2 regions of the Polaribacter sp. KT 15 genome follow, and region 1 is predicted to be linked to the other one. Evidence: riboswitches for the same ligand, from Rfam matches in the RefSeq annotation. Region 1 holds a riboswitch; the other holds the start of a gene.
What was found. Region 1 has a riboswitch for thiamine pyrophosphate ahead of thiS (sulfur carrier protein ThiS). Riboswitches for the same ligand answer to the same signal wherever they lie in the genome.

Region 1 (16,197 bases):
TTTCTTTTGTATTTGTAAATCTAAACGGACCTAAACCAATATAATCTACTTTTTTGTCTAATAAAGCTTTACAATCTTTTAAAGTGTTTGCAGTACCACCAATAATTTGCCAAGACGCTAGTTCTTTACGAACCAAATTAGGACAAGCATCTGTTTTACCCAAATGAACGCCATCAGCTTTTATAGCAATTGCAACTTTGTAATAGTCGTTTATAATTAATCTTGTCTGAAAATTATCTGTAATTTCTTTAACCTTTTTTGCTGTTTCTAAAACTATATCTTCCTCTACATTTTTTAAACGTAATTGAACTGTCTCTGCCCCAGAGCTGCATGCGTTTTGAATATTTTGCAAATGCTCTTCTGGTGATTTACCTTGAGATATATAATGTAATTTACTTATCATTTCTATTTTTGTGATTTCCTAATAAACTTGTATTAGAATTTAAAAATTGTTCTGTATATAACTTTGTTTTTCTACAAGCATCATCTATACCAAAACCCAAAGCTATATTTGCAGCTAATGCAGATGATAAAACACAACCGCTGCCATGTTTCTCGTAAACTTTTTCAGCAATTGGTGGTATATTTAACTGAACCAAACTATTGTAATAAACCTCATCTAAACCTTTCTGCTCTTTTCTGTGTCCGCCTTTTAAATACAGGTTTGTTTTATTCGCCATAAAATCTATCGTTTCTTCAATATCTTTTTTAGGAAACAAAGCCTTAATCTCATCGTAATTTGGTGTAATAAAAAAACAAGATGTGAGTATTTTTTCTAAAATTTTTAGATTTTGATTTGTATGAAAATTAAAACCACTACTAGTTTTTAAAACAGGATCTAAAATTATTTTTATTGATGCATTTAACGCTTTTAATTTATTTATAATGTTAAATAAACGTTCCCAAGATTCGATAACACCTATTTTAACTACATCAATAGAAAACCTTTCGAATAAAGTTTCTATTTGACTAATAATAACCTCTTCTGCAATCCAAAGACAATGTTTAAAATTAATATCATTCTGAACAGTTACAGCTGTACAAACAGATAAACCGTATAAACCATGTGCTTCAAAAGTTTTTATATCTGCCGTTAAACCAGCACCACTAGATGGATCTAGGCCTGCAATAGTTAAAATAAAGTTGTTATCATCTAACATAAAAATTAACCTTTAGCTACTTTATACTGATCTCTAATACCTTTAAAACTTTCAATAGGATTTTTCGCATTCCAAACTCCACCTAAAACTCCGATACCATTATATCCTAAATCTAAAACTTTTGGTATTGTTTCTTTATTTACGCCTCCCATTCCAATGATTGGTTTATCAATATGATTTACATCAAAACCTCTACCTTGATAACCCTGTTTTGAAATTGAAGAAAAAACCGGACTTAATAAATTATAATCAAATTTTATTTTACAACTTTCTAATTCTTTTGGTTCATGAAAAGAACTGCTTATCGTTTTACCCTTCAAATTAAAATTAGATAAATAATCTGCTCCGATTTCTAAAACATCTCTTCGCTTTTGCTCTTGAAAATGAATTCCTTTCAAATTAAATTCGTGAATCAATTCATGATAATAATGTAAAACTATCTTAGAATGAAAAGCTGTATCTATTTGGCTTAAGTATTGTAAATATTCTTCTTTCGATTTATTGGGTTTTCTTAAATGATAATACTCTAGCCCTTCTTTAAACAAAGTATCTAAAATTTCTATTTCATTAGAAATATCATTTTCTGGCGCAATAAGTATTATCATAAGTAGTAAAAATTATCTAAAAAACACCTTTTAATATTTCAATAGTAATCAATCTATATTAAAAAAAAGCTCAACTACGTCTCCCCCAAGACGTAGAAGCGCTTTTATGGCAAAAGTATATTATAAATATACTTCTGAACCTTTATCTTTAAATTCTTTAGATTTTTCTTCCATTCCTTTTGCAAAAACCTCATCACCTTCAACCTTATTTTCTGCTGCAAAATCTCGAACTTCTTGAGAAATTTTCATTGAACAAAATTTAGGACCACACATAGAACAAAAATGTGCAATTTTAGCTCCTTCTGCTGGTAAAGTCTCATCATGATATTCTCTTGCTAATTCTGGATCTAAACCTAAATTAAACTGATCTTCCCATCTAAACTCAAAACGTGCTTTACTTAAAGCGTCGTCTCTGTGTTGTGCACCTGGATGTCCTTTTGCTAAATCCGCAGCGTGTGCTGCTAATTTATAAGTAACCACACCGGTTCTAACATCTTCTTTATTTGGTAAACCTAAATGCTCTTTTGGAGTTACATAACACAACATTGCACAACCAAACCAACCAATCATTGCTGCTCCAATACCAGATGTAATATGGTCATATCCTGGTGCAATATCTGTGGTTAAAGGTCCTAAAGTATAAAAAGGAGCTTCATCACAAGCTTCTAATTGTTTGTCCATATTTGCTTTAATCATATGCATTGGCACGTGACCAGGACCTTCAATAAAACATTGTACTTCGTGCTTTCTTGCTATTTTAGTTAATTCTCCTAAAGTTTCTAATTCTGCAAACTGTGCCTCATCATTTGCATCTGCAATAGAACCTGGTCTTAAACCATCTCCTAAAGAAAAAGCAACATCATACGCTTTCATAATTTCACAAATTTCTTCAAAATGTGTATATAAAAAACTTTCTTTATGATGTGCTAAACACCATTTTGCCATAATAGAACCTCCACGAGATACAATACCGGTAATTCTTTTTGCTGTCATTGGCACATAACGTAAACGCACACCGGCATGAATTGTAAAATAATCTACACCTTGCTCTGCTTGTTCTATTAATGTATCTCTAAAAATCTCCCAAGTTAAATCTTCTGCTACTCCGTTTACTTTTTCTAAAGCTTGATAAATAGGCACTGTACCAACAGGAACCGGTGAGTTTCTAATAATCCATTCTCTAGTTTCATGAATATTTTTTCCGGTAGATAAATCCATAATATTGTCTGCACCCCAACGACAAGCCCAAACCGCCTTTTCTACCTCTTCTTCTATAGAAGAAGTAGTAGCAGAATTACCAATATTAGCATTAATTTTAACCAAGAAATTACGACCTAAAATCATAGGTTCTGCTTCTGGATGATTAATGTTTGATGGAATTACTGCTCTACCTCTTGCCACTTCTTCTCTAACAAATTCTGGCGATATTTTTGCAGGAATACTTGCACCGAAATCTTGACCTGGATGTTGTTTAGACAAACGTGTAATCTCATCTATTTTTTGGTTTTCTCGAATTGCAATGTATTCCATTTCTGGAGTTATTATTCCTTTTTTAGCATAATGTAATTGTGTAACATTCTGCCCTTTTTTTGCTCTTAGTGGTTTTTGTAAATGATTAAAACGTAAATGATCTAAACTTTTATCATTTAAACGTTCGTTACAATATTTAGAAGAAAAAGAATCTAACTGCTCAACATCATTTCTTTCTAAGACCCACTCTTCTCTAATTCTTTCTAAACCATTATGAATATTAATTTCTTTGGTAGGATCTGTATACGGACCCGAAGTATCATACACAGTAACGGGCTCGTTTGCTGTTCTTTTCTTGGTCATAGAATCTACCGTATCACTTAATTCTATTTCGCGCATTGCTACTTTAATTTTTGGATACAGTTTACCTTTTACATATACTTTTTTTGAATTAGGAAAAGGATTTCTAGTGATTCCTTTACTTGGTGCTGTGTCTTTTTTCTTCATTTTTTATAGTTGTAAGTTTTATCCGCCTTGAGTAGATTTTATGATTAAAACTTTATCATTATTATGAAGTAAATTAGAAGACCAATTTTCTTTTTTTATAACATTAGAATTAACGGCAATAGCAATTCCGTTTGTTTTTATTTTCAAAAAACAAATTAATTCTTCTATTGATATTTCTTCAGAAAATTGTTGATTTTCTTGGTTTACATTTATAGTAATCATAAGTATAAATATTACTGTAAACCAAAGAGAGGTAGTTATATAACTAAATCTAGGTAACTTTTTCCTACGTTGGTATTAACCAAATCAGGTTCTAAGGATGTTTCTCAAACTAATTTAATAGCTACTCCTAAAGTTTACAAGACAAATATATCTTTTATTTTTTTAAAATTATATTTTTTTAAAATTATTTTACATCATCTCTAAATGCTGATGGTAAAATGTCTGGTATTAATTTTATTAGTAAGGGTAATAATAATGCACCACCCGGAAGCATAAAAACAGTAAAAGCAGGTATTGCTTTGCAAATATCTAATAACTGCACTTTTATTTTTAACTTCTCTTCTTCTGTTAACGTCGAATGTGTAGATTTTCTTATTAAATGCATTGCCTCTTTACTTTGCAACAGTTCTTGGTGCAATCTAAGTTTGTTTCGATGCAACAACATTTTTATTTCATCTATCGTTTGCATTATATTTTTCTGCGTTTTCGCTCTGCTTTAATCAAATTTAATTCTCTACTTGTTTGTCCTGCTACAGATGTATTTTCTTCTGCTCTTCTAATTAAGTAAGGCATTACATCTCTAACAGGACCAAAAGGAACATATTTAGCAACATTATAACCTAAATCTGCTAGGTTAAAACTAATATGATCGCTCATACCATATAATTGACCAAACCACAAGCGCTTATCATCTTTTTCTATTTTATATTGTTCTGCTAATTTTAAAAGTAAATAAGAACTTTCTTCATTATGCGTACCTGCAAATAAAGCCATTTTTTTATGTTCCATCATATATAAAATAGCAGCATCATAATTTTTATCTGTTGCTTGTTTATCTGCACAAATAGGAGATTCATATCCTTTTTCTTCTGCTCTACTTCTTTCCTTTTCCATGTAAGCACCACGAACTACTTTCATACCAATATGAAAATCTTTTTGATAAGCTCTTTCGTATAAACCTTTTAAATACTCTAAACGATCGTGTCTATACATTTGTAATGTATTAAATACAATTGCTTTTTCTTTATTGTAGTTTTCCATCAATTCTTCAACTAAATCATCTGCTGCATCTTGCATCCAGCTTTCTTCGGCATCTATCAATAAAGGTACATCTTGTTTTACTGCTGCTTTACACACAGTATGAAAACGCTCTTTTACACGAATCCATTCAGATTTTTCTTCTACTGTTAAGGTTTGTTTTTCTGTAATTTTTTGAAAAAGAGCAAATCTACCAAAACCAGAAGGTTTAAAAACCGCAAACGGAATCGATTTCTTTTCTTCACCAAAATTAATAATCTTTAAAATAGTCTTTAAAGTTAAGTCGAAAACCTCTTCTCCTTCTTTACCTTCTACCGAATAATCTAACACAGAAGATACTCCTTTTGTATACAATTTCTCTATGTTTGGTAAACAGTCTTCTTCTGTTACACCACCACAAAAATGATCGAATACTGTAGAACGAATTAAACCCTCTACAGGTAAATGTGCTTTTAAAGCGAAATTTGTTACAGCTGTACCTATTCTAACCATTGGTTGGTTCTGTATCATCTTAAAAAGAAAGTATGCTCTTTCTAATTCTGAGTCTGTTTTTAATGAAAATGCAATTTCAGTATTATCAAAAAATTTCATTCGTTAGATTTTAATTTAGAACAAAGATAGTCTAAGACTGTAAATAATTCAATAATTTCTATTTAATTTGCACATTCAATATTAAAATGATGAAATCTATAAAAGCCGTAAGTTATCCTGTTCATTTTCAAGAAAAAGGATACGAAGAACTATCAAACTTAATTTCTAACAAAAACTACTCTACGCTATTTATTTTAGCGGATGAAAATACTTTTGAATGTTGTTACCCTAAATTTATTCCAAATTTAAAAACAGATATTCGTATTGAAGTTATCGAAATAGAATCTGGTGAAATAAATAAAAACTTAGAAACCTGTGCTGGCGTTTGGAACGCGATTACAGAATTGGGCGGAGATAGAAAAAGTTTGGTAATTACTCTAGGCGGTGGCGTTATTACAGATTTAGGTGGTTTTGTTGCTTCATGTTACAAAAGAGGTATTGATTTTGTTAATATCCCTACAACTTTACTTTCTATGGTAGATGCTTCTGTTGGTGGTAAAACTGGTGTGGATTTAGGTGTTTTAAAAAATCAAATTGGTTTGTTTGCAAACCCAGAAATGGTTATTGTTGATACCAATTATTTGGAAACAGTTACAGAAAGAGAAATAAAATCTGGTACTGCAGAAATTATTAAATATGGTATTACTTATGATAGTAAACTGTTTTATGAAATTAAAAACAACAAAGGCTTAGATATTAAAGACTTAATTTTTAGATCTATAGAAATTAAAAACGAAGTTGTTTTACAAGATCCTAAAGAACAAAACTTACGCAAAATTTTAAATTTTGGTCATACACTAGGGCACGCTATAGAATCTTTTTATTTAGAATCTGAAGACAAAGAAAACTTAACTCATGGCGAAGCTATTGCAATTGGTATGGTTTGCGAAAGTTATATGTCTGAAAAACTTTTAGGTTTTCCTACTGAAAAAGTTTTAGAGGTTAAAGATGTTGTACTATCTATTTACGACAAAATTGATTTATTAAAAGAAGATTTTTCTGCAATTTTAGAATTATTAAAGCACGATAAGAAAAATGTAAACGGACAAGTTAATTTTGTGCTTTTAAATGATTTTGAAGATTACAAAATTGATTGCAAAGTACCTGTAGATTTAATTATAGAAAGTATGGAGTTTTACAATAATTAACATAAACTTTTACAACATATAAAAAAAGCCTTTTCAATTGAAAAGGCTTTTTTTATATGTTGTAAAAATGAAATTATACTTTCTTAACTTTTACTGCATTCATACCACGCATACCTCTTTCTAATTCGAAAGAAACTTTATCGTTTTCTGCAATTTGATCTATCAAACCACTTACGTGTGTAAAATACTTTTCGTTATTTTCTGTATCAATAATAAATCCGAAACCTTTAGAAGTATCAAAGAAAGAAACTTTACCTTTTCTTACAGGATCTTCTTCTGGTAAATCTTCTTTTTTAGTTACAGAAATTTGAATATCTTCTAATTCATACTCTACTTTTAATTCTGGATCTGGCGGAGTATCTGTTAAATTACCATTATGATCTACATAAGCAAATTGAATTCCTGTAGACCCATTTTCTTCTTTGGCAGCTTTTCTAGCTTCCATTTTTTTAATCTTATCCTGACGTTTTTTTAAACGTTTCTTTTCTTTTTCACTTTTACTAAATGTTTGCTGCGATTTTGCCATTAAAATACAAAAGGTTTTTTTTATTAATATTTCTAGAAAGATAAAATACGTTACAAGAAAATCTAATTAAGGCTAACTAGTATAATGAAGGAATTGTATTCTGTCTTACAGCGACAAAGGTACAAAATTTAAAGGAATAATACATACTTTTTAATTGCTGATTACCAACAATATGCTAAAAATTAACTTTTTTCAGAAAAAATCATTTTTAAAAAACCATACATCAATTTACTTCGTATGTATACCTGAAAACTAAAAATAAACAGAATGAAATCTATTAAAATTATGGCACTAGTATGTGCTACTACGCTTGGTTTAACTTCTTGTTCTAATAATGATACAGATTTAGACTTAGACCTACAAACAGAAACCAAAGTTTTATTTACTTCAAATAATTCTGATGGAAATGTAAATATGTACAATGTATCTGATATGAATAATATCTCAATATCTACAATAACAACTGCAACTACAAAAGCAGACGGAATTTATTATGACGGTTCAGAAGACCTTGTTGTGCAAGCTTCTAGAAGCACATTTGGTTTAGAAGGTTATACAGGTATCGATGTTTCTGGTACTTCTTTAACAGCTAATGTTGGTGTTACAGGTTCTTTAGATATGACAAGTCCGAGAGAATTGGCAGTAAGTGGTAACTTTTATGTGGTTGCAGATAATGCAGATGTAGACGGAGATGATACTACTAAAGATGGTCGATTATTTATCTACTCTAAAAATGGAAATTCTTTTACTTTAAGAAATACAATTACAACAAACTTTAAATTATGGGGAATTGTATTTAAAGGAAATGATTTATTTGCGATTGTTGATACTACAAATGAATTAGCAGTATTTTCTAACTTTTTAAGTAATACAAGTACAGCAACAGTAGAGGCTACAAAAACAATTGCCATTGAAGGGATTGTTAGAACGCATGGTTTAACTTATGATGCTACAACTGATGTTATGATATTAACAGATATTGGTGAAGCTTCTAACGGACAAGACGATGGTGGTTTTCATATTATTGAAGATTTTACATCAAAATTTAACGCAACAGCTAACAATGCTACTTTAGCAGTTTCGCAACAAACAAGAGTTTCTGGTGCAAGTACTTTATTAGGTAATCCTGTTGATGTTGCTTATGATAGCGATACAAAAACTGTATTTATTGCTGAAGCTGGAAACGGCGGAGGAAGAATATTAGCATTTAATAACATAAATAATGGAGGTAATTTAACACCTTCTTACAATACCTCGTTAGCATCTGCTTCTGCTGTGTATTTACATAAAGAATAAAAATTATACAAAAACATTTTTGGTTGAATGTTTTATGTTAATGTTGGGCCTTCCGTTAATTCGGAAGGCTTTTTTTTGTTTATTAATTTATTGTTAAAAAAACACCAAATTTCAGTAACACTTTCTTTTTTAATAGTAATACTATTATATTTGCAATCTAAAATAGTTTCAGTATGAAAAACTTATTATCAATATTAAAAATTACGGTACCCGATAAGATTTTTATTAAAGATCCAGAAACCTCGAACTTAGGTAAAAAAATAATTGAAAATAGTATTCTTCTAATAGACGAAATTGGTTTCGAAAACTTTACCTTTAAAAAACTAGGAACAAAGATACAATCTAATGAAAGTTCTATTTATAGATATTTTGAAAGCAAACATAAATTACTATTGTATTTATCGTCTTGGTATTGGGCTTGGTTAGAATATCAATTAGTTATAGAAACATTTAGCATATCAGACAATGAATTAAAACTAGAAAAAGCAATAGAGGTAATTACTAGAACGGTATCGTTAGATAGTAATTATTCTCATATAAATGAAGCTATTTTATATAAGATAATTGTAAATGAAAGTTCTAAATCTTTCTTAACAAAAGAAGTAGATACAGATAATAAAGAAGGTTATTTTGAAGTCTACAAAAGATTAATAACAAGAATAAAAGAAATGATATTAGCTTTAAAACCAGATTATGAGTTTGCACTTAGCCTATCGAGCACAATTTTAGAAGGTGGCTTGCATCAACATTTTTTAAAAGAACATTTTCCGTCTATTACAAATAGTAAAAAAGGTGCTACACCTACTCGTTTCTTTACGCAACTTGTTAAAAACACACTAAAATAAAATGAATACTACAGATAAAATAACACCATGGAGAAGATTTGTGGGACTTTTAAAACTAGAAAAAAAAGATATTTTTCAAATTTTCTATTATGCCATATTTGGTGGTGTTGTAGCACTATCATTACCTTTAGGAATACAGGCAATTATTAATTTAATTCAAGGAGCTCAAATATCTACTTCTTGGGTAATTTTAGTTATTGTTGTTACAATTGGCGTTATATTTTCTGGCGCTTTGCAATTAATGCAATTAAGAATTATAGAAACAATTCAACAAAGAATTTTTACTAGAGCTTCTTTTGAGTTAAGCTATAGGTTTCCTAAAATTAAAATGAATGAGCTACGTAATAATTATCCGCCAGAATTAGCAAATAGATTCTTTGATACGTTAACAATACAAAAAGGATTGTCTAAAATATTAATTGATGTACCTACCGCTCTATTACAAATAGTATTTGCTTTAATATTGCTTTCTTTTTATCATCCTTTCTTTATAATTTTTGGTATTCTTTTATTACTTCTAATTTATATCGTTTTTAAATTTACTGCACAAAGAGGTTTAGAAACTAGTTTAAAAGAATCTAAAATTAAATATAAAGTTGCCCATTGGATTCAAGAAGTTGCAAGAACCGTTGTAAGTTTTAAACTATCTGGTAATACAAATTTGGCATTAAAGAAAAATGACGATTTGGTAAGTAAATATTTAGAAGCTAGAGAAAATCACTTTAGAATTTTAATTTTACAATTTAGCCAAATGATAGGCTTTAAAGTTATTGTTACTGCTAGTTTATTATTAATTGGTGGTGCGTTAGTTCTTAACCAAGAAATGAATATAGGACAATTTGTTGCTGCAGAAATTATCATTTTATTGGTAATACAGTCTGTAGAAAAATTAATTGTTGGTTTAGAGTCTTTTTATGATGTGCTTACATCCATAGAAAAAATAGGGCAAGTTGTAGATAAAGAATTGGAATCGCAAGAAGGTGAAAAACCAATTTTTAAGAAAGGTTTATCTATAGAATTAGACAACGTTTCTTATGCTGTAGAAGATAGAAAAAAACCAATTATTAAAGATATTTCTTTAACTATTAAACCAGAATCTAGAATTCTTGTACACGGAGAAAGTGGTGCTGGTAAATCTAGCCTTTTAAGATTAATTGCTGGTGTAATAGAACCCACAGAAGGTAATATTTATATCAATAATTTATCTTTAAACAGCTTACACCTTAATCATTACAGATCTCAATTAGGTTTATCGCTTTCAGATGAAACACCTTTTGAAGGCTCTATTAGAAATAATTTAGTTTTTGGTAATCAAGAAATTACAGATGATACAATTTTTGAAGCTTTAGATATTGTTGGTTTAAATCAATTTTTAAAAGAACAACCTAACGGATTAGAGACTGTTCTATATCCAGAAGGCAAACAAATGTCTTATACAATTGCTAAGAAAATAATTTTAGCAAGATCTATAATAAAAGCGCCAAAAGTAATGATCTTAGAAGATCCATTAGATCAATTTAATCTAGAGGAAACTGTTAAAATAATTAGCTATTTAACAGATGCTAGCAGACCTTGGGCGTTAATTGTTGTAAGTAGTAAAAAGAGCTGGAAAACACAATGCAGTCAAATTATAACTCTAGAAAAAGGAGAAATTAAATCTATAAATTAATAATCATGTTAAATATTTCTAACAATCAATTAAATAATAAGGTAGATTTAAAACAATTTAAATCTGGTAAAGATATTTTTACAAAAAACTATTACAAATCTTTAAATAAATTTTTGTTAGCTTTTGCTATTATTGGTTTTATCCTTTTATTTTTACCTTGGACGCAAAACATTACTAGTCAAGGTTTAGTTACCACATTAACTCCAGAACAAAGACCACAAAGTATACAATCTCAAATACCTGGAAGGATTGAAGAATGGTTTGTAAAAGAAGGAGATTATGTAAAAAAAGGAGATACTATTTTAAGAATCTCTGAAATTAAAAGTGATTATTTTGACAACCGATTAATCGAAAGAACAAACAATCAAATAAATGCAAAAAATTCTTCTGTAAATGCATATCAACAAAAATCTAATGCTTTACAAAGACAAATAAATGCATTAAAAGACGAGCAAGTTTTAAAAACTGCTCAATCGCAAAACAAACTTTTGCAATCTAAACTTAAAGTACAAAGTGATAGTATTGCCTTACAAGCTGCAAAAACTAATTTATCTATTGCAGAAAAGCAGTTTTTAAGAACAGAAACGTTGCAAAAAGAAGGTTTAAAAGCCGTTGTAGATGTAGAACAAAAACGTTTGAAACTGCAAGAAACTCAAGCTAAATTAATAGCTCAGCAAAATAAATTATTAGCAAGTAAAAATGATGTGATTAATGCGAAATTAGAATTATCTAGAATTAAAGCAACTTTTACAGATAAAATTTCGAAAGCACAAAGCGATATGTTTACTGCAAGATCTAATGGTTTTGATGCCGAAGCACAAGTCTCTAAATTAGAAAATAGCAATAGCAACTATAAAGTTAGAAATAGTCTGTTATACGTAACTTCTCCACAAAATGGATACATCAACAAAGCTATTAAAGGAGGAATTGGAGGCACTTTTAAAGAAGGTGAATCTTTAGTTGGTATTATGCCAGAAAAGTATGATTTAGCTGTAGAAACTTATGTAAAACCAATAGATTTACCGCTTTTACACATAGGTGAAGAAGTAAGAGTTCAGTTTGACGGTTGGCCTGCAATTGTTTTTTCTGGTTGGCCAAATGTATCTTATGGTACATATGGTGGTACCGTAGTTGCAATAGAAAATTTTATAAGTGACAACGGTAAATACCGTGTTTTACTGGCACCAGACGAAAGAGAAAATAAATGGCCAGAAGCAATTAGGGTTGGCTCTGGAGCAAAAACAATCGCATTATTAGAAGATGTACCAATTTGGTTCGAGTTATGGAGACAGTTAAACAGCTTTCCGCCTAATTACTATCAACCAAATACAAACAAAAGCAAAAAAGAAACTAAAAAGTAAAACAATGAAGAAGTTTTTACTAATACTAACAATGTTATTTTTTTCTACCAATTATGCACAAGAAGAAATTAGCAATCAACTAACTTTATCAGAGTTTTTAAGTTACGTTAAAAATTACCATCCAATAGTAAGACAAGCCAATTTAGTTTTAAATTCTAGTGAAGCTAAATTGTTAAAAGCTAGAGGTGCATTTGACCCCAAGATAGAAGTAGATTTTGATAAAAAACTATTTAAAGAAAAAGAATATTACAACAAATTAAATAGTTCTTTTAAAATACCAACTTGGTACGGAGTAGAATTTAAAGCTAATTTCGAAAAAAATGATGGTTTATTTTTGAATCCAGAAAACAATGTCCCACTAGATGGTTTATACAGCGCAGGTGTTTCTGTATCTTTAGCTAAGGGTTTACTTACCAATAAAAGAATGGCTGCTTTAAAACAAGCAAAATATTATGTAAATCAAGCAAAAGAAGAACAACAAATACTGGTAAATAAAATTCTTTTTGATGCTTCATTAAGTTACTTTAATTGGTTAAAAGCATATAAAGAAAAATTAGTTTTTACTTCTTTCTTAGAAAATGCAAGAATTAGATTTGAAGGAACTAAAAGAGCTTTTCAAGAAGGTGAAAAACCAGCTATAGATACTTTAGAAGCAGGTATAACATTAAACTCAAGAAAATTAAATTTAGAAAAATCTGCAATATACTATACCAAAGCATCTTTAGAATTGTCTAATTTTTTATGGCTGAATAATAATACACCTATCGAGTTAAAAGAAAATATAATTCCAGATTTAGAAGCAAAAAATTCTGTTGATAAAACATTTAATATAGCCTTATTTAATCAAGAAGATTTCGACATCGAAAATCATCCTAAAATTAAAGCGTTAGACTTTAAGGTAAAAAGTTTAATAGTAGAAAAGCGTTTAAAAAAGAATAATTTACTTCCAAAAATAGATCTTCAGTATAATTTTATTTCTGCAGATGGAAATCGAATTAATTCTTTTAATTCATCGAATTACAAAGCTGGTTTAAATTTTAGTTTTCCAATATTTATCAGAAAAGAAAGAGGAGATTTAAAATTAGCTAAAATAAAATTACAAGATCAACAGTTAGAAGCCAAAACTGCTAAAGTCACCATAAAAAATAAATTGAATAGTTTGTTATTAGAATTAGATTCTTTTGATAATCAAAATAACTTTACAGATGCCATAGTAAGAGATTATAATGTTCTATTAAAGGCAGAAGAAAGAAAGTTTTTCTTAGGAGAAAGCTCTTTATTCTTAGTGAATTATAGAGAAGAAAAATTTATTGATGCGCAGTTAAAAGCTATCAAATTAGAAAACAAATTCTTTAAAACGAAAGCAAAACTATTTAAAGAAGCTGTTTTTAATATTAACGATAATTAATCTGATTCTTCTAACGTAAAAAAATCATTTACAGGAATCTTAAACACTTTAGACAACTTTAAAGACAAAACTGTAGAAGGCACATACCTATTTTTTTCTATAGAGTTTATAGTTTGCCTAGAAACACCAATTGCTTTTGCTAAATCGTCTTGAGTTAAATTTAAAATAGCTCTTTGTACTTTTAAAGTGTTTTTCATGTTATCTATTTAGTCTTTTTAACTGCCAAAAAATCATTAGTTGCACAACTAACATATAAAATAACACTTCAAAATAAGTAAAGCCTACTAATTTTTCATCAGCATTAAAAAGTTTACCCACACCATAATTAATAATTGGCTGCAGCAAAGAGTATAAAATTGCTAAAACAAAAGCTATTCTGTAAGATTGTGATCTTAAAGTTTCTATAAACTCATCTTCTTCCCTATCTTTTGATATAGAAATTAGCAACATACCAACCAAAAGTAAACCAGATAACAACGGTTTTACCCAAATTGGTTCGTCAAAAAACTTTTTGGCAATCATCAATCCAAAAATAAAAAAGGTTGCATAATAACCAATCTTTTTAAATTTATTTGACAATTGAAATTTATTCATTTTTTCAATATAACTTCTTTCTCGTTCACAAACTGACATTTTCGACATAACAAAACTATTTTACAATTAGACAAATAAACTTTATATAATGTCAAATATACTTTACATTTTGTAGTTTTACAAATATTTTTAAGTATATTTAAAAATCAATCAACTAAACTTTTTTTTAAATGACTACAAATTCGAATAAACCTAGTAAAGCTTTTTGGATAATTGGTATTCTTGCTTTGTTATGGAATTTAATGGGTACAAGCGCTTATTTGTTTCAAACATTAGCTACAGATGAAATGATTGCAAATATGCCACCAGAACAGCAAGCAGAAATGATGATAGAACATCCAGCGTGGTTAACTGCATTATTTGCATTAGCCGTGTTTGGCGGAGTTATAGGTTGCATTTTTTTTCTTGCTAAAAAGAAATTTTCTTATTATTTATTTCTTTTATCAGGAATATGTGCAACAATACAACAGGTTTATATTTTAATAGATATCGATTTAAGCATGTACGTTATGCCAATATTGGTAATTTTAGTTTGCCTATTTTTAATTTGGTATTCTAAAAAATGTATTGCAGACGGAATTCTAAAATAATTAGTATAAATCCTATTCAAAAAAAGCAGCTATAAATTCTGCCACACAAGCTGGTTTTTCTTGTCCTTTAATTTCTATTGTGCAAGAAAAAGTAGCTTTTATACCATTTTCACCTAAACTTTCTGTTTTCTTTAATTTTGAAATCATTCTTAACTTACTGTTTACAAGAACAGGGTTCGGAAAGCGAACTTTATTCAATCCGTAGTTTAAACCCATTTTTAAACTTTTAATAGTAAAAATATTTTCTAACAATTTAGAAATCATAGAAACAGACATAAAACCATGGGCAATTGTGCATTTGTAAGGGCTTTCTTTTAAAGCTCTTTCTTCATCTACATGAATCCATTGTTTATCTAAAGTGGCATTAGCAAAATCATCAATCATTTCTTGAGTTACTGTATACCATTCGCCAACTGGCAAATCTTTACCTTCTAGCTCTATAAACTCACATAACGTATTTAATATTAATGGCTTCATTACATCTAATTTAAATGTTAAAAAATCAACTTCTAATTTAACAAAATAAACAAGTTCTAAACTATATCAAATTATTAATTTAGAAAAAATTTTAAAACCATGAAACAACTAACCTATTTCCTCATTTTATTTACGTGTATTCTAAGTGCACAAACAAACCCAAAATGGCTAAGACATTCCAGTATCTCACCAGACGGATCTAAGATTGCTTTTACTTATAAAGGTGATTTATATACTGTAGCAAGTTCTGGCGGAACCGCAAAACAACTTACTTTTCATAGTGCGCATGATTTTATGGCTACTTGGAACAAAGACGGTTCTAAAATTGCTTTCGCCTCTAACAGATACGGTAATTTTGATGTTTTTGTAATGAACGCAAACGGAGGAACCGCAAAAAGATTAACTTTTCACTCTAATAACGAAACTCCGTATAGCTTTACATCAGATAATAAAAATGTAGTTTTTGGTGCTTTAAGACAAGACGATGTTCGTCATAGACAATATCCGCATGGTTCTCAAACAGAACTTTACAGTGTACCTGTAAAAGCTGGTAAAGTACAGCAATTGTTAACCATTCCTGCAGAATACACACAATTTTCTAAAGATGGTAAAACGATGCTTTATCAAGATAAAAAAGGAGGCGAAAACGAATGGAGAAAACATCACACATCTTCTATTACCAGAGATATT
Region 2 (16,197 bases), 850 kb from region 1:
AGCAGCAAATAAAAGGAATGAAGCTTTAGATCATACTTTATTTCATGGTCCTCCTGGTTTAGGAAAAACCACACTTGCACATATTCTAGCAAATGAATTAGAAGTAGGAATTAAGGTTACCTCTGGACCTGTTTTAGATAAACCGGGTGATTTAGCAGGATTACTTACAAATCTAGATGAAAGAGATGTTTTATTTATTGATGAAATACATCGTTTAAGCCCAATAGTAGAAGAGTATTTGTATTCTGCTATGGAAGATTACAAAATAGACATAATGATTGAATCTGGGCCAAATGCACGTACAGTTCAAATTCACTTAGAACCTTTTACTTTAATTGGTGCTACCACTCGTTCTGGATTATTAACTGCACCAATGCGAGCACGATTCGGAATTAGTAGTAGATTACATTATTATAAAACAGATTTATTAACCACTATTATTCAAAGAAGTGCGCACATTTTAGGCGTTCCTATTTCTATGGAAGCAGCGATTGAGATTGCTGGTCGTAGCAGAGGAACCCCAAGAATTGCGAATGCTTTGTTACGTAGAGTTAGAGATTTTGCAGAGATTAAAGGTGAAGGGAATATCACTATTGAAATAGCTAAATATTCTTTAAAAGCATTAAATGTTGATGCCCATGGTTTGGATGAAATGGATAACAAAATATTGGCTACAATAATCGATAAATTTAAAGGAGGACCAGTTGGTATTAGTACAATTGCAACTGCTGTTTCTGAAAATACAGAAACAATAGAAGAAGTTTATGAGCCTTTTCTTATACAACAAGGATTTATAATGAGAACTCCAAGAGGTAGAGAAGTAACAGAGTTAGCATACAAGCATTTAGGAAGAACAAAAGGAGCAAATCAAGGAGAATTGTTTTAATGAACTTAAAAAAGATAATACCTATTTTAGAATGGTTGCCAAACTACAATTCTTCGCTGTTTAAGGGAGATTTAGTAGCGGGTATAACTGTAGGAATTATTTTAATTCCACAAGGAATTGCATATGCTTTAATTGCAGGTTTACCACCAATTTATGGTTTATACTGTGCGTTGGTTCCACAGATTATGTATGCTATTTTTGGCTCTTCTAGGCAAGTAGCAATTGGTCCGGTAGCAATGGATTCTTTAATTGTTGCTACAGGTGTTTCCACCTTAGCTTTGGCAGGATCTGAAAGTTATATATCCATTGCAATATTATTAGCTTTAATGGTTGGTGCTATTCAGTTTATAATGGGGGTTTTTAGTCTCGGTTTTATTGTGAATTTCCTGTCAAAACCTGTTATTACTGGCTTTACATCTGCAGTTGCACTGATTATCGGTTTTAACCAATTTAGAAATTTATTGGGTGTAGATTTTGTTCAGAGCGATCAAATTCAGATAATTTTAGAAGATATTATTTATAATATTAGTAACTATAATTACCACACAACTGTTATAGGTTTGTTTTCTGTAATCGTAATTATTTTCTTTCGTAAGATAAATAGGAAAATTCCGAATGCATTAATTGTTGTTATTCTTGGTATTATCACAATGAAATACTTTGGTAAAAGCTTTGAAGATGTTTCTATTGTAAAAGACATACCGTCTGGATTACCAAAGTTTGAACTGCCAACTTTTGATTTTGATCAGATTAAAGAGTTAATGCCTATTGCTTTAACATTAGTAATGGTTGGTTATTTAGAAACTATTTCTATTGGTAAATCTTTAGAAGCTAAACAAGACGAATATAGAATTAGACCAAATCAAGAATTAATAGCATTAGGTATTAGTAATATGGTTGGTTCTTTATTTAAAGCATACCCAAGTACTTCTAGTTTTTCTAGATCTGCTATAAATCAAGAAAGTGGCGCTAAAACAGGTATGGCAGCATTAATATCTGTAATTATGGTGGTAATTACGTTGTTATTCTTAACACCTTTATTTTATCATTTACCAAAAACAGTTTTAGCAGCTATTATTATTGTTGCTGTATTTGGTTTGGTAAATTTTAAAGAAGCGGGTTTTTTATGGAAAGCAAATAAACTCGATTTTTGGTTAATGTTAGCAACCTTTTTGGCCACATTATTACTTGGAATTGAATATGGTATTATTGTTGGTGTAGGTTTATCTCTAATCATTTTAATTTTTAGAACCTCGAGACCCTATGTAGCAGAATTGGGTAAAGTTCCAAACTCTAATTTTTACAGAAATAAAAACAGATTTGATGAAGTTGTAATTGATGATGATATTCTAGTTTTTAGATTTGACGCACAATTATTTTATGCAAACTCTAGTTATTTTAGAGATAAACTTGATGAAATGATGTGTAGAAAAGGTTCTGCATTAAAATTAATTGTATTAGATGCAGAAAGTATTAATAGAGTAGACAGTACAGGAGTAGAAATGCTTAAAGAACGAATTAAATATTGTCAAAAACGAAATATTACATTCTATTTTGCAGGTGTTAAAGGTCCTGTAAGAGACGATTTATTTAGAAGTGGAATATTAGAAATTATAGACTTAAAACATTTCTTCATGCGCGCAAATCAAGCGGTAAAATTCTATAAAACCGGAGATCGATCGCATCAAGAGAAATACGCGAAATATATACATCAAGCTTACGATTAAGCTTTAACTTAAAACTGATAAATATCATATAGTAATTTACACTATTGATGTTATTTTGAAGTGTAATAAATGAAGAACAGATTATGATAATAGAACAAATTTATACAGGTTGTTTAGCACAAGGTGCTTATTATATTGAAAGTAAAGGAGAAGTAGCAATTATAGATCCTTTAAGAGAAGTACAAGATTATATTGATAGAGCAGCAAAAACTAATTCAAAAATTAAGTACATTTTTGAAACACATTTTCATGCAGATTTTGTTAGTGGGCACGTAACTCTTGCAGAAAAAACAGGAGCAGATATTGTATATGGTCCAACGGCAAAAACTAATTTTAATGCAATAATAGCAGAAGATAATCAAGTTTTTAAAGTAGGAGATATTTCTATAACGGTATTACACACACCTGGTCATACAATGGAAAGTTCTTGTTATTTATTAAAAGATGAGAATGGTAAAAACCATGCTCTTTTTAGCGGCGATACATTATTCTTAGGCGATGTTGGTAGACCAGATTTAGCTCAAAAAGGAGATATTACAGAAGAGGATTTAGCTGGTTTTCTATTTGATAGTTTAAGAACTAAAATTATGCCGTTAGCAGATGATGTTATTGTTTATCCAGCACACGGTGCGGGTTCTGCTTGTGGTAAAAATTTAAGCAAAGAAACAGTAGGTACAATTGGTAATCAAAAAGAAACCAATTATGCCTTAAGAGCTAACATGACAAAAGAAGAATTTATAAAAGAAGTTACAGATGGTTTATTACCACCACCAGCTTACTTTCCTTTAAATGTTAAACTAAATAAAGAAGGTTATAAATCTATAGATGATGTTATAAAAACATCTACAAAACCATTGTCTGTAAAAGATTTTGAACTGGTAGCAAACGAAACTGATGCCATTATTTTAGATGTACGTCATCAAACAGAATTTATAAAAGGATTTATTCCTCAATCTATTTTTATTGGAATAGACGGCGGATTTGCACCTTGGGTTGGCGCATTAATAAAAGATATTACACAACCAATTTTATTAGTAGCTGCAAAAGGTAGAGAAGAAGATACAATTACAAGATTGTCTAGAGTTGGTTTTGATAATGTATTAGGTTATTTAGAAGGTAGTTTTGATGCTTGGAAACAAGCAGGAAAAGAAATTGATACTTTAGAATCTGTTTCTGCAACTGTATTAGAAGAAAAAATAAAAGAAAACATGCCTGTTTTTGATGTAAGAAAGCCGGGTGAGTTTTCTAGTGAACATATAAATGTTGCTGAAAGCACACCTTTAGATTTTTTAAACGATCATATTTCACAATTTCCAAAAAAAGGAGATTTTTATATACATTGTGCAGGTGGTTACCGTTCTGTTATTGCTGCTTCGATACTTAAAGCTAGAGGTTTTCATAACGTAATTGATGTTGCAGGTGGTTTTGGTGCAATAAGAAAAACTGGTATCGATACAACTGCTGCTGTTTGTCCGTCTACTTTAAAATAGTTTTAATGAAGCATTTTATTTGTTTATTAGTTACAAGTATGTTTTTTATTGCTTGTAAACCTCAAAGTGATGCAAGTAATATAACTACTTTAGAATTAAAACGTGTTTTAGAAGAAGATAGCATACAATTATTAGATGTTAGAACAACGAAAGAAGTTAAACAAGGTTTTATAAAAACTGCTATTTTTGCAGATTATTTTGATGCAAATTTTTATAATAATGCCTCAAGAAAGTTAGATAAAAATCGAAAGGTGTTTGTGTATTGTAGAAGCGGAAATAGAAGTAAAAAAGCCATTAAAATATTAAGTAAAGCAGGTTTTAAGTGCGTTAATGTTTTAGGTGGATATAATCAATGGAAAAAAGAAAATTAGATAGTATGATTTCAGAAATAAAAATAGAAAATTTAAAATGTGGTGGTTGTGCAGCGACAATAAAAAAAGGTTTATTAAGTATAAATGAAGTTACAGATGTGCAAGTTGAAGTAGAGGATTCTACGGTTACCATAACATCAGAAAACGAAAATTTAGATTTGATAAAAGAAAAATTATCCAAATTAGGATATCCGGAAGTAGGAGATAAAAACACCATAGCTCATAAAGCAAAGTCATTTGTTAGTTGCGCTATTGGCAGAATAGATTCATAAAAATAAAAAATCTCAAAATGTAAATTTTGAGATTTTTTATTTTAAAAGTAATTTTTTTATCCTAAGTATGTTTTTAGCATTTGATTTTTAGATTTAGATTGCAATCGTCTTATTGCTCTTTGTTTTACTTGTCTTACTCTTTCTCTAGTTAAATCGAATTTTTCGCCAATTTCAGTTAAGCTTGTAGCAACTTCATTACCAATACCGTAATACATTTTTAAAACTTTAGCTTCTTTAGATGTTAAAGTGTTTAAAGCTCGATCGATTTCAATTTTTAAAGACTGGTTCATTAAATCTTTGTCTGGTTTCGGAGATTCATCAGACTGCAAAACATTGTATAAATTAGAATCTTCTCCGTCTTTAAAAGGCGCATCCATAGATAAAGATTTACCAGAATTTCTAATAGATTGTTCTACTTCTGTTTCTGTCATGTCTAAACTTTGCGCAATCTCTTTATTTGTTGGCATTCGTTGTTCATTTTGCTCTAGTCTAGCATAAATTTTGTTAATTTTACTAATGCTACCAATTTTATTTAATGGCAACCTTACAATTCTAGATTGTTCTGCTAAAGCTTGCATTATAGATTGACGAATCCACCAAACAGCATAAGAAATAAATTTAAAACCTCTTGTTTCATCAAAACGTTTTGCAGCTTTTACCAAACCTAAATTACCTTCGTTTATTAAGTCTGATAGTTTTAAACCTTGCCCTTGATATTGCTTAGCTACAGATACTACAAACCTTAAATTAGCCTTCACCAATTTATCTAACGCAATTGAATCTCCTGTTTTAATTTTTAGAGCCAATTCTACTTCTTCATCTGCAGTTATTAAACCTATTTTACTTATTTCTTGAAAATATTTTTCTAAAGATTTTGCGTCTCTGTTGGTTACTTGCTTTACAATTTTAAGTTGTCTCATAAATTTTTAGTTTATTTTTTTGAATGAAGTGAGCTACTCTTTTAATTAGATTTGTTCTTTAAAAGAGAAAAAAAGAAAAGGGATAAGATGTCTAGAAAACTTGTGGGTAAAACTTCTTGGTAAAAACACTGTAGAAAAGCGTAGTTTTTATGCTAAAAAAATTGAAGTTTAAAAGTTTTTTCATAGAATTTCAATATACAGAAAAACGAGCGATTTTCAAAGAAAAAGGCTCGTTTTGTGATTTTATTAACCAAAATTGATTAAAAAAGTATGTTTTTTTAGAATTTTAGCGTTACACCAACTAAGAAGTTTCTAGTTGCTTGAGGGTAAAAACCGGCATAATCTAAAGTAGTTGTTTTATTTGGATCTGACCAGGTGTCATCAAAAGTACCATAGTAACCTCTGTCTACATATTCTCTATCAAAAATATTGTTTATTAAAGCAGTAAATACAATTGATTTAAAAATTTTAGTAGGTTTTACTTCGTACACAAAGTTTAAATCTGAAGTAAAATAACTGTCTATAATATCACTATTAGAAACTTTGCTACCTAAGTTACTCATATATTGTTTGCCAACATATTTAGATAAGAAAGAAATTTGTAGGTTTTCTAATGGTTTGTAGATAAACATATTTCCAACAACTACGTCCGGAGAAAATGAAATGTCTGTATTTCCTAAATTTTGTAAAGTACCGTCTATTTTGGCAACAAAGTTTTTATTCTTATTAGAACTAAAAGCTGCATTTGGTTTAATTGAGAAATATTCATTTAAATAAATATCTGCATCTATTTCTAAACCTAATCTATAACTGTCTCCAGAAGTAGCTCTAATAGGTGCACCTACGTCATCTAAAGCACCAGTTAATACTAACTGGTTTTTATAATTCATGTAGTACACATTTGTATTTAATTTTACATATTCACTTTTTAATCTCCAACCAAATTCTAAATCATTTAAAGTTTCGTGTGTGTTTACACCACCTTCAAAATCATTTCTATTTGGCTCTCTATTAGCTACAGCAAAAGAAGTATATAAACTATTATTAGGATTTACTTTATATGTTAGTCCTACTTTAGGATTAAAGAAATCAAAATTTGCATCTACTGCAATGTTTTCTAAATCAGAAGTAATACCATTTGTTTGGTAGTTAACAAAACGACCTTGTAAATCTAAGTAACCAGAAAGATCTTCTGAAATTTTAAAGTTTGCTTTAGCAAAAACAGAAAAGTCGGTTTTTTTAGCATCAGAAAAATAATACTGATCTCTAATATTTGTGTTTGGTGCTAAATCTTCTCCCCAAATCACTTCTCCGAAATGATCTCCGGTATAATTTGAATAAGAAACACCAGAAATTACATTTAAAGATTCATTTTTGTAATTAGCATTAAAGTTAGCAACATAAAAGTCATTTTGTAACCAACGTCTTACAATAACATCTGAACCATCAACAATTAAATTATTAAAATCTACTGCATCTTCTTCTACTTTATATTGTTCGAAGTAACCAGAACCTTTTGTGTAGTTTAATGCTAAATTTGTAGACCAATTATCGTTTAATTGCTCATTCCAGTGCAATTGATAATGGTTTTGCTCGTAATTATCAACCTCATTATCATAAGTGTAATAATTGTATCTTCTATCAGAATTTCTTAAATTTTCTGCTTCGCTATCACTTAAAAAGTTATCTGTAATATAATCTTCGATACCTTGAGCGTCATTTTCTAATCTTACTTTAGGCGTACCGTACCAAGCTTGGTAGGTTTTTTCTTTCCCTCCGAAAGTAATTGCTTTTATTAAGGTATTATCATCAATATAACTTCCTTGTAAAAAGTAAGATTTTAGGTCTGATGATGCTCTGTCGATATATCCATCAGAAGAAATATTAGACAAACGACCTGCAATTTCTATATGATCGTTAATTTTACCTGTACTAAATTTTACTGTATGTTTTCTTGTGTTAAAAGAGCCAAAAGAGTTTGATATTTCTCCGGATGCTTCTTCTTGAGCAGCATCTGTTAAAATATTTAAACTTGCCCCAAAAGCACCAGAACCATTTGTAGAAGTACCAACACCACGTTGCAATTGTAAGTTTTGAGTTGAAGATGCAAAATCACCTAAATTAACCCAAAAAGTACCGTGGCTTTCTGCATCGTTATAAGGTATACCATTAACGGTTACATTAATTCTTTCTCCGTTAGAACCACGCACGCTCATATATGTGTAACCAACACCTGCACCAGCATCTGATGAAGAAACAACAGAAGGCATGTAGTTTAAAAGAATAGGAATATCTTGACCTAGATTACGTTTTGCAATTTCTTTTTTAGATAAGTTAGAAAATGTAACCGGAGCATCGGTATTTGCTCTTACGGCAGCAACTAAAACTTCGTCTAAAACCATAGAACCTGTTTTAAGTTTTATAAAATACTCTTCGTTTTTAGAAAGTAAAACTCTTTGCGAAATAGTTTTGTAACCAATAAAAGAAACTTCTACTGTATAAGTACCTTTTTTAAGTTGCAAACTAAAATTTCCTTTAAAATTTGTTGATGTTCCTTTTTTAATTTCTTTAATGTAAACAGATGCTCCTGGTAAAGGGTTTTCGTTTTCGTCTATTACAGTTCCAGAAAATTTAAAGGATTGTGCATTTGTAAGTATACTTACTAATAAGAATAAAAAAATTGTAATTTTTTTCATTTTAAATAATATAAAACGAATAAAAAGAGGCAATTATTCTGTGACTATTTTTGAATAATTAGTTTTGGCATTTAGAAGAGTTTGCAACGTAATAGTGTTTTATTTTTTTAAACCTACTGTAGTTAAAACTTCTTAATGACTTTGTTATAAATCCCTAAACAGCATTACCTGTTCTAGGTTCTTTGGGTATGATCTCAGCCTTTTTAAAGCACCCCTTTATGAGAACAATGCAAAATTAAGCTAGAATAGTTTAATGCGGAACTAAAAAGTGATTTATTTTAACTTTTAGTTAAGTTTTTCAACAACCATTACCGATAAGTAAAATTTTATATGAGTTAATGTGTATAAAAAATCAGCACTAAATTTGTATAAAATATCAATCAATCATGAAATATAATCCATCAAACAACCTTTATAAAATAACAGTTAATTTATTTTTTGTTTTTCTCTTCACTTTATCTGCTTATTCTCAGGAAGGTGAATCTAAAAAAGAAACCGGTTTAGATAAATTTGTAGAATATTTTACATTTTATCCGAATAAAGATAAAGTAGCTAAAGATTCTACCTTGTATTTATCAAAAATAATTACAGCACCAATTGTTAGTTATTCGCCAGAAACTAGTTTAGGGTTTGGTGTTGGTGCAAAATATTTGTTTAAATTTAAAGGAAGTGGAGATGAAACAAGAACGTCTAATATGCCTGTTTCTATGTTGTACACTTTAAATAATCAATTTTTTATTTATTCAGGATTCGAGATTTTTACAAATCAAGAAGAATGGGTGATTTCTGGTAATTTGAGTTTTCAAAATTATCCAAAATATTACTACGGAATTGGTACAGATACACCAGAATCTAATGAAGAAATTTATGATACTTATCAATTTTTAATTGAACCAATTTTGCTAAAAAGAGCGTTTACAAGATATTTATTTTTAGGTGGTGGAGTTAGATACAACAAAGTTTATAAAACTAAAGTTGAAGAAAATGGTTTGTTAGATGCAACTAGACCAACAGGTTATGATGGTTCTACTTCTACAGGTGTTGAGTTGGCAGTTTTGTATGATAGTAGAGATAATATTTTAAATGCATCTAAAGGTTGGTATTTCGAGTTAACTAGAGGTTTTTACAACACATCTATGGGCGGAACGCATGATTTTGATTTAACACGTTTCGATTTACGTCATTATTTTAAAGTTTCAGCATCTAACAATGATGTAATTGCTGTACAAGCAGTTGGTCATTTTGCGAACGGAAATGTGCCATTATCTGAGTTGGCATTATTAGGAAACGAACAAATAATGCGTGGTTATTTAGAAGGAAGATTTATTGAAGAAAATTTATTAGCAGCACAAATTGAATATAGAAAAACGTTTAAAGATAGTAGATTTGGTTTGGTAGGTTTTATTGGTGCAGGAGATGTGTTTAACAAAACTACTGATTTAAATATTGGCGATCTAAAGTTAAATTATGGTGTAGGGCTTCGTTTTATGTTAGATAAAAAAGAGAAATTAAATATAAGATTTGATTATGGTGCTGGTAACGAAACAGATGGTAATTTTTACGTAAATATTGCTGAAGCTTATTAAACAGTATTTAGTCTAATTTAGGTCTTTTTCTAAGTGCTTTTTTTACCGAGTTTTTCTGTTTAGAATCTAATCTTTTTTTGATGGCACTTTTAGAAGGTTTCGACTTTTTTCGCTTTTTTGCGACAATTAAATTCTTTTTAATTAATTCTAAAAACCGTTTGATAGCAAGTTCTTTATTTCTGTGCTGAGATCTAGTTTCTTCGCAAAAGAGTATTAAAGTGTTTTCTTTAGTAAGTTTTGATGAAAGGTTTTTTTGTAGTAAAGTTTTTTCTTCATCAGAAAAAGCAAAAGAATTTTCTAAACTAAAAGTTAATTCTATTTTAGAAGATGTCTTATTAACATGTTGCCCACCAGCACCAGAACTTCTAATTGCTTTAAAATTTAATTCTTTTAATAATAATTCTAAATTCATTTTAATAATCTAAAGAATTTCCGAAATCTGCAGAATTCTGATGTAAAAAATGCATATCTAAATCTAATAATGAATCTGAAAATGAGTGTAAATTATCTTTCGTTTCAATAATTTTATTGATAGCTTCTGTAGCGTTTTTTAATCTTGTTTCTTTATCTCCTTTTAATAAAAGATAGGGTCTTTTGTTTTTTATTAAGGCCTTTTCAAACGCTCTAAACATTTCGAGTCTTTCCTCTGGCCTGTCACGTAAATCATCTTCTTCCCAAGGAGTATCTATATAGGTTAAAAGATATAAGTCATATTGGTTTTTAGTAGCTGCTTCATTTAGTTTATCATCTACAAAACCACCATAAAATTCTTCTGAATATACTTTTGTTTCTAATAAATCTGTATCACAAATAAGTATTTTATCTGCTTTTTTTGCTAACGAATTTTCTAGTTTCATTTGCCCAATTGCAATTGGTAATAAATCTTCTTTCTCACAAGTTTTACGCTCGTTGTTCCATTTATCTTGCAGATATTCGCGTGCAAATTCCGGAGCCCAAACTGTATTGTAATAGCGTGCTAATTGTCTAGAAAGTGTTGTTTTTCCTGTAGATTCAGGGCCAAATAAAACAACTTTTACGATGTTAATGGGTTCTTGTTTAAGTTCTTTTTCCATGCTAAATAGCCAAAAATGGCAATAAAAGTAAATCCGAAATATTGAAAACTAGTAAAGGTAAATCCTTTGTATAAATATAAAGGTACAGAAATTAAATCTCCAATAATCCAAAAAATCCAGTTTTCTATTTTACGTTTCGCCATTAACCACATACCTACAAAGAAAATGGCAGTTGTAAATGTATCTACATAAGCAGTCCAATTTGTCCATTTTTCAAAATAAGTATAAACAGCGTACACAAAAATTAATGTTGCTATAAATATTAAAACACTTATTTTTTTCTCTTTATAAGTAGTTTTAGAAATTGGTGTTTCGTGTTCTCCATCGCTTTTGTAGGTCCAAATATACCAACCATAAATACTCATTATAAAATAATAAGCATTAATCATCATATCGCCTAAAAGTTCCCATTTTAGCAATAAATACACAAAAATTAAGGTACTTATCATTCCTGTCGGAAAAACTAAAACTTTATTTTTTTTGGAATACCAAACCGATAAAAACCCAAAAATAACGGCAATAATTTCTAAGACAATATCTATTGTTTCGTATGTTTTGTATTGCTCAAACAAGAAGTTAAAAATTTCTGTCATTTTTTATTTTTTTAAGTCCTCAAAAAAGGTTTCATCATCTTCAAAAGCAGTACCAATTACAACTATATCCGCACCAGCATTAAAAGTTATATCTAATTGTTCTTTAGAACGAATTCCGCCACCAACAATTAAAGGAATTGACAAGTTTTTTTTTACAACATTGATGATACTATTATGCACAGGAACTGTTGCACCAGAACCAGCTTCTAAATAGATTAACTTTTTGCCAGAGAATTCGCCTGCCAAAGCAGTATTTAAAATCAAATCTACATTTTCTTGTGAGATTGGTTTTGTGTTACTTACTTTTTGAGTTGCAGTTTCTTTTTTTCCATCAATAAGAATATAACCTGTAGGTAAAATTTCTATATGAATGTTTTTTAATATTGGCGCCGCTTTTATTTGTTGTTCTATTAAATACTCTGGGTTTCTGCCAGAAAGCAAACTTAAAAATAGAATTCCATCTGCTTTTTCTGAAATCTGAGAAACATCACCAGGAAATAAAACTACGGGTAAATGTGTGGTTTTTTTAATTTCTGAAACTACATTTTCTGTTTGATTATTTTCATCTGTGCTTCCGCCAATAAAAATATGTGTTGCAATAGATTGGTGAACTTTTTCAAAGAAAATAGCAATATTTTCTAAATCTATTTTTTCTGGATCTATAAGAACAGCCAATAACTTTTTGCCTTCTTTTTTCGCTAATAAAATGTTTTGGTAAATATTCACGAATGCGAAAATACAAAAGCTGAATGTGATTACGAGGATTTATGCAGAACTTGTTTCTGTAAGAATGAACAAGTAATCTTATTTTAAACATTAAAGATTACTTTATTTCTTCACAATAACGATACTTAATATGCAAACACGCAGGTAAAACCATCAAACTCTAAAAACTCTATGTTGTAAGAGAATTCTTCGCCATCATATCTAATAGCTCCTGTAGTTTTTTGATCTTCAAACTTAAAATCTTCAATATAAATATTATGTAAAAACAGTAATTTTTTCTTTCCGTAGATTTTATATAAACTTTCTTTTGCACCCCAAACTATGGTTAATTTGCTTACCAATGCATCATGATTTGCAATCGTTTTATATTCTTCTATTGGTGTAAATTTATGTGCAATTTTTAAAATTTTGTCTCGCTGCATTTCAATATCTATCCCAACATGAAGTTTATCAGAAATTATCAAGCCAGAAAAAGTAAAAGAATGCGTAATCGAAATGTATTTACCATCTTTTAAATGCGGTTTTCCAAATTCATCATACATTAAATCTTCATCTGTATAACCAACCTCTTTCAGTAAGTGCCTTACACTTAAAAAACCTTTTTGATGCAAATCAGATTTCATGCTCTCTAAACGTGTTCTACTTTTTGGGGTTAGTAAAACGTTCTTATTTAATTCGTTAAAAGATTCATCAATCTTCCAGATTAGAACTTTGGTGTTATTATTTACCGTTAAACTTTTGTAAAGAGGCATACTTTTTTAAAATGGATGTCGTAACTTTGTAGTTCGAAAAATTAGAATATAAATATACATAATATGAGCACAAAAATAGCTTACGTACCAAATAAAGTTAAAGATATTTCTTTAGCTGCATGGGGAAGAAAAGAAATTTTATTAGCTGAAGCAGAAATGCCAGGTTTAATGTCTTTAAGAGAAGAATATAAAAATGAGCAGCCATTAAAAGGAGCTAGAATTGCAGGATGTTTACACATGACAATTCAAACAGCTGTTTTAATAGAAACTTTACAAGCTTTAGGTGCAGAGGTTACTTGGAGCTCTTGTAATATTTTTTCTACGCAAGATCAAGCGGCTGCTGCAATAGCAGAAGCAGGTACTGCGGTTTATGCTTGGAAAGATATGACAGAAGAAGAGTTTGACTGGTGTATAGAACAAACTTTATTTTTTGGTGAAGACAGAAAACCATTAAATATGATTTTAGATGATGGTGGAGATTTAACAAACATGGTGTTAGATAAATATCCAGAATTAGCAGACGGAATTAACGGTTTATCTGAAGAAACTACAACTGGTGTTCACAGACTTTACGAAAGAGTAAAAAACGGAACGTTACCAATGCCAGCAATTAATGTAAACGATTCTGTTACAAAATCTAAATTCGATAACAAATATGGTTGTAAAGAATCTGCAGTAGATGCAATTCGTAGAGCAACAGATATTATGTTAGCTGGTAAAAGAGTAACAGTTTGTGGTTATGGTGATGTTGGTAAAGGTACAGCAGCTTCTTTTAAAGGAGCAGGTTCTATTGTAACTGTTACAGAAATAGACCCAATTTGTGCATTACAAGCTGCAATGGACGGTTTCGAAGTAAAAAGATTAGAAACTGTAGTTGCAAATTCTGATATTATTATTACAACAACTGGTAATAAAGATATTATTCAAGGGCGTCATTTTGAAGCAATGAAAGACAAAGTTATAGTATGTAACATTGGGCATTTCGATAACGAAATTGACATGGCTTGGTTAAATAAAAACCACGGTAACACAAAAGATACTATAAAACCACAAGTAGACAAGTACGTTATAGACGGCAAAGATATTATTGTTTTAGCAGAAGGACGTTTAGTAAACTTAGGTTGTGCAACTGGGCACCCAAGTTTTGTAATGTCTAACTCGTTTACAAACCAAACTTTGGCTCAAATAGAACTTTGGACAAATGCAGACGCGTATAAAAATGATGTGTACATGTTACCAAAACATTTAGATGAAAAAGTTGCAAAATTACACTTAGCAAAAATAGGAGTAGAGCTTACAGAATTAAGAGACGAGCAAGCTTCTTATATTGGTGTAACTGTAGAAGGACCATTTAAGCCAGAACATTACAGGTACTAATAAAAGATAACGTTTTGTCGTTACTAGTAATAAATGACAAAACAATTTTTTAAAACTCAAAACTCTCTCATTAATTTGAGAGAGTTTTTTATTTTGGGCGTTTTAACAGGCTTTCACTACTCGCTTTTTTTTGTTCCTCAAAAAGAGCTCAAACAAACCGTTCAATCCTTAACGCATGCTTACTTGCCTATTTTTAACATTCTTTCATACCTTTACAGTTATTAAGAATTTTAAACAAACCAATCTTGACAAAGAAGAAAATACTCTCTATAATAGCAGTTGTTATTTTAATTGCAGTTCTAGGTTACGAACAGTTTTTAGACAATCAAAAAGAAGATTTTATAATAGAAGAAGGTAAAAAACCAAAAGCAGCAACAAGTCAATATTTTTTGCCAACAAGTACTACAAATCAAGTAGTGCATCATCAACATTACTCTTTATCTTACAGCGAAAAACACGAACAAGCAGAATGGGTTGCTTACGAATTAAAAGCATCAGATTTAAGTAGAAATAATTTTAAAAGACCTTATTTTGAAATAGATAATACAGTAAAAACAAAAGCAGCACATTGGCGTAATTACAAAAATTCGGGTTATGATAGAGGACATTTATGTCCTGCCGGAGATAGAAAGTTTACAAAAACAGCGCACGACGAAACATTTTTAACAAGTAATATCAGTCCGCAGAAACATGCATTTAATGCTGGTATCTGGAATCGGTTAGAACAAAAAGTACGTTATTGGGCAAAGAAAAACGATGGTATTTTTGTAATAACAGGCGGTGTTTTAGAAAACAATTTACAAACAATTGGAAGCGAAAATGTAGCTGTGCCAAAAAAATTTTATAAAGTAATTTTAGACAAGACGAATAGCAAAATCAAAATGATTGCTTTTTTAGTACCACATAAAGACTCGAAGTTACCATTGTATAAATTTGTTGTTTCTGTAAATAAAATAGAAGCATTAACAGGTATCGACTTTTTTAAAGAACTAGAAGATGGTTTAGAAGAAAGGTTAGAAAGTTCTAGTAGTTATAAAAACTGGAGTTTTTAACTAAAAAAAAACCTTTCAAATATAAATTGAAAGGTTTTTTTAGAACTAATAAAGTATAAATAATTATGTTATTTATCTACAGAAAATTGAATTTCACTTTTTTTTAAACTCACTTTTTTATTAATCTTTAGATATATAGGATACAAAACACCTATAAAAAATAGGATGCCACATAGTATAAAAATGTTGCTAGTTTTAGCAAAAGTATCTCCAGCAGTTAAAATTCCTAAGATTAATAATACAGAAATTGGTAAAGAAAGTGCTAATATTGATAATGCGAAATTGATATCAAAAGTTCTTTTAACCGTTTTTTCTTTGGTTTCTTTTAAATGTATTGCAGAAATATGAGCAAAAGGCCAAAAGCTAGCAGAACTTAATCCGAAAGCAATCATTACTAAAATATCTTTAGTAACTGTTAAGTCTGCAAAAGAAATTACGGCAGCAATTAATAAAAGGGTAAACGAAGCCCTTAAAAGCAATAAAGAAAACAACTGAAAGAATTGTTGTTTTTTAATTTTAACCGCTAAACCAATAAAAAGCAATACCAAAGGCGTCATTATAAAGCTTAGTCTACTTAACGTCATCGATAAAAAATTTGGAATTTTATCTAAAGTAATTCCAAAAGAAACTAATACCAATGCAACAATTATAAAAATGTTTACAGGTTCGTATAACA

Region 2: it holds a riboswitch for thiamine pyrophosphate, as region 1 does, so the genes downstream of both, B5464_RS04680 (TonB-dependent receptor) here and thiS (sulfur carrier protein ThiS) in region 1, are expected to answer to the same signal.

The regions. Positions count from the first base shown of each region.
Region 1 covers NZ_LT670850.1:134,565-150,761, forward strand. Annotated here, with positions in the region: gene thiE (thiamine phosphate synthase) at 1-403, opposite strand, end outside; gene B5464_RS00695 (hydroxymethylpyrimidine/phosphomethylpyrimidine kinase) at 393-1,160, opposite strand; gene B5464_RS00700 (thiamine phosphate synthase) at 1,166-1,765, opposite strand; gene thiC (phosphomethylpyrimidine synthase ThiC) at 1,886-3,742, opposite strand; gene thiS (sulfur carrier protein ThiS) at 3,761-3,964, opposite strand; TPP riboswitch at 4,009-4,103, opposite strand; gene B5464_RS00715 (LETM1 domain-containing protein) at 4,149-4,433, opposite strand; gene B5464_RS00720 (proline dehydrogenase family protein) at 4,433-5,593, opposite strand; gene aroB (3-dehydroquinate synthase) at 5,683-6,741, shown strand; gene B5464_RS00730 (cold-shock protein) at 6,815-7,267, opposite strand; gene B5464_RS00735 (hypothetical protein) at 7,535-8,563, shown strand; gene B5464_RS00740 (TetR/AcrR family transcriptional regulator) at 8,737-9,408, shown strand; gene B5464_RS00745 (peptidase domain-containing ABC transporter) at 9,410-11,077, shown strand; gene B5464_RS00750 (HlyD family secretion protein) at 11,083-12,438, shown strand; gene B5464_RS00755 (TolC family protein) at 12,443-13,846, shown strand; gene B5464_RS00760 (helix-turn-helix transcriptional regulator) at 13,843-14,043, opposite strand; gene B5464_RS00765 (hypothetical protein) at 14,045-14,440, opposite strand; gene B5464_RS00770 (hypothetical protein) at 14,611-15,030, shown strand; gene B5464_RS00775 (MaoC family dehydratase) at 15,043-15,507, opposite strand; gene B5464_RS00780 (S41 family peptidase) at 15,607-16,197, shown strand, end outside.
Region 2 covers NZ_LT670850.1:984,667-1,000,863, reverse strand. Annotated here, with positions in the region: gene ruvB (Holliday junction branch migration DNA helicase RuvB) at 1-886, shown strand, start outside; gene B5464_RS04705 (SulP family inorganic anion transporter) at 886-2,613, shown strand; gene B5464_RS04700 (rhodanese-like domain-containing protein) at 2,697-4,103, shown strand; gene B5464_RS04695 (rhodanese-like domain-containing protein) at 4,109-4,474, shown strand; gene B5464_RS04690 (heavy-metal-associated domain-containing protein) at 4,456-4,746, shown strand; gene B5464_RS04685 (RNA polymerase sigma factor RpoD/SigA) at 4,803-5,666, opposite strand; gene B5464_RS04680 (TonB-dependent receptor) at 5,945-8,362, opposite strand; TPP riboswitch at 8,496-8,588, opposite strand; gene B5464_RS04675 (BamA/TamA family outer membrane protein) at 8,749-9,948, shown strand; gene arfB (alternative ribosome rescue aminoacyl-tRNA hydrolase ArfB) at 9,956-10,360, opposite strand; gene B5464_RS04665 (AAA family ATPase) at 10,362-11,021, opposite strand; gene pnuC (nicotinamide riboside transporter PnuC) at 10,982-11,614, opposite strand; gene B5464_RS04655 (geranylgeranylglyceryl/heptaprenylglyceryl phosphate synthase) at 11,618-12,340, opposite strand; gene B5464_RS04650 (4'-phosphopantetheinyl transferase superfamily protein) at 12,466-13,092, opposite strand; gene ahcY (adenosylhomocysteinase) at 13,156-14,469, shown strand; gene B5464_RS04640 (DNA/RNA non-specific endonuclease) at 14,715-15,521, shown strand; gene B5464_RS04635 (permease) at 15,590-16,197, opposite strand, start outside.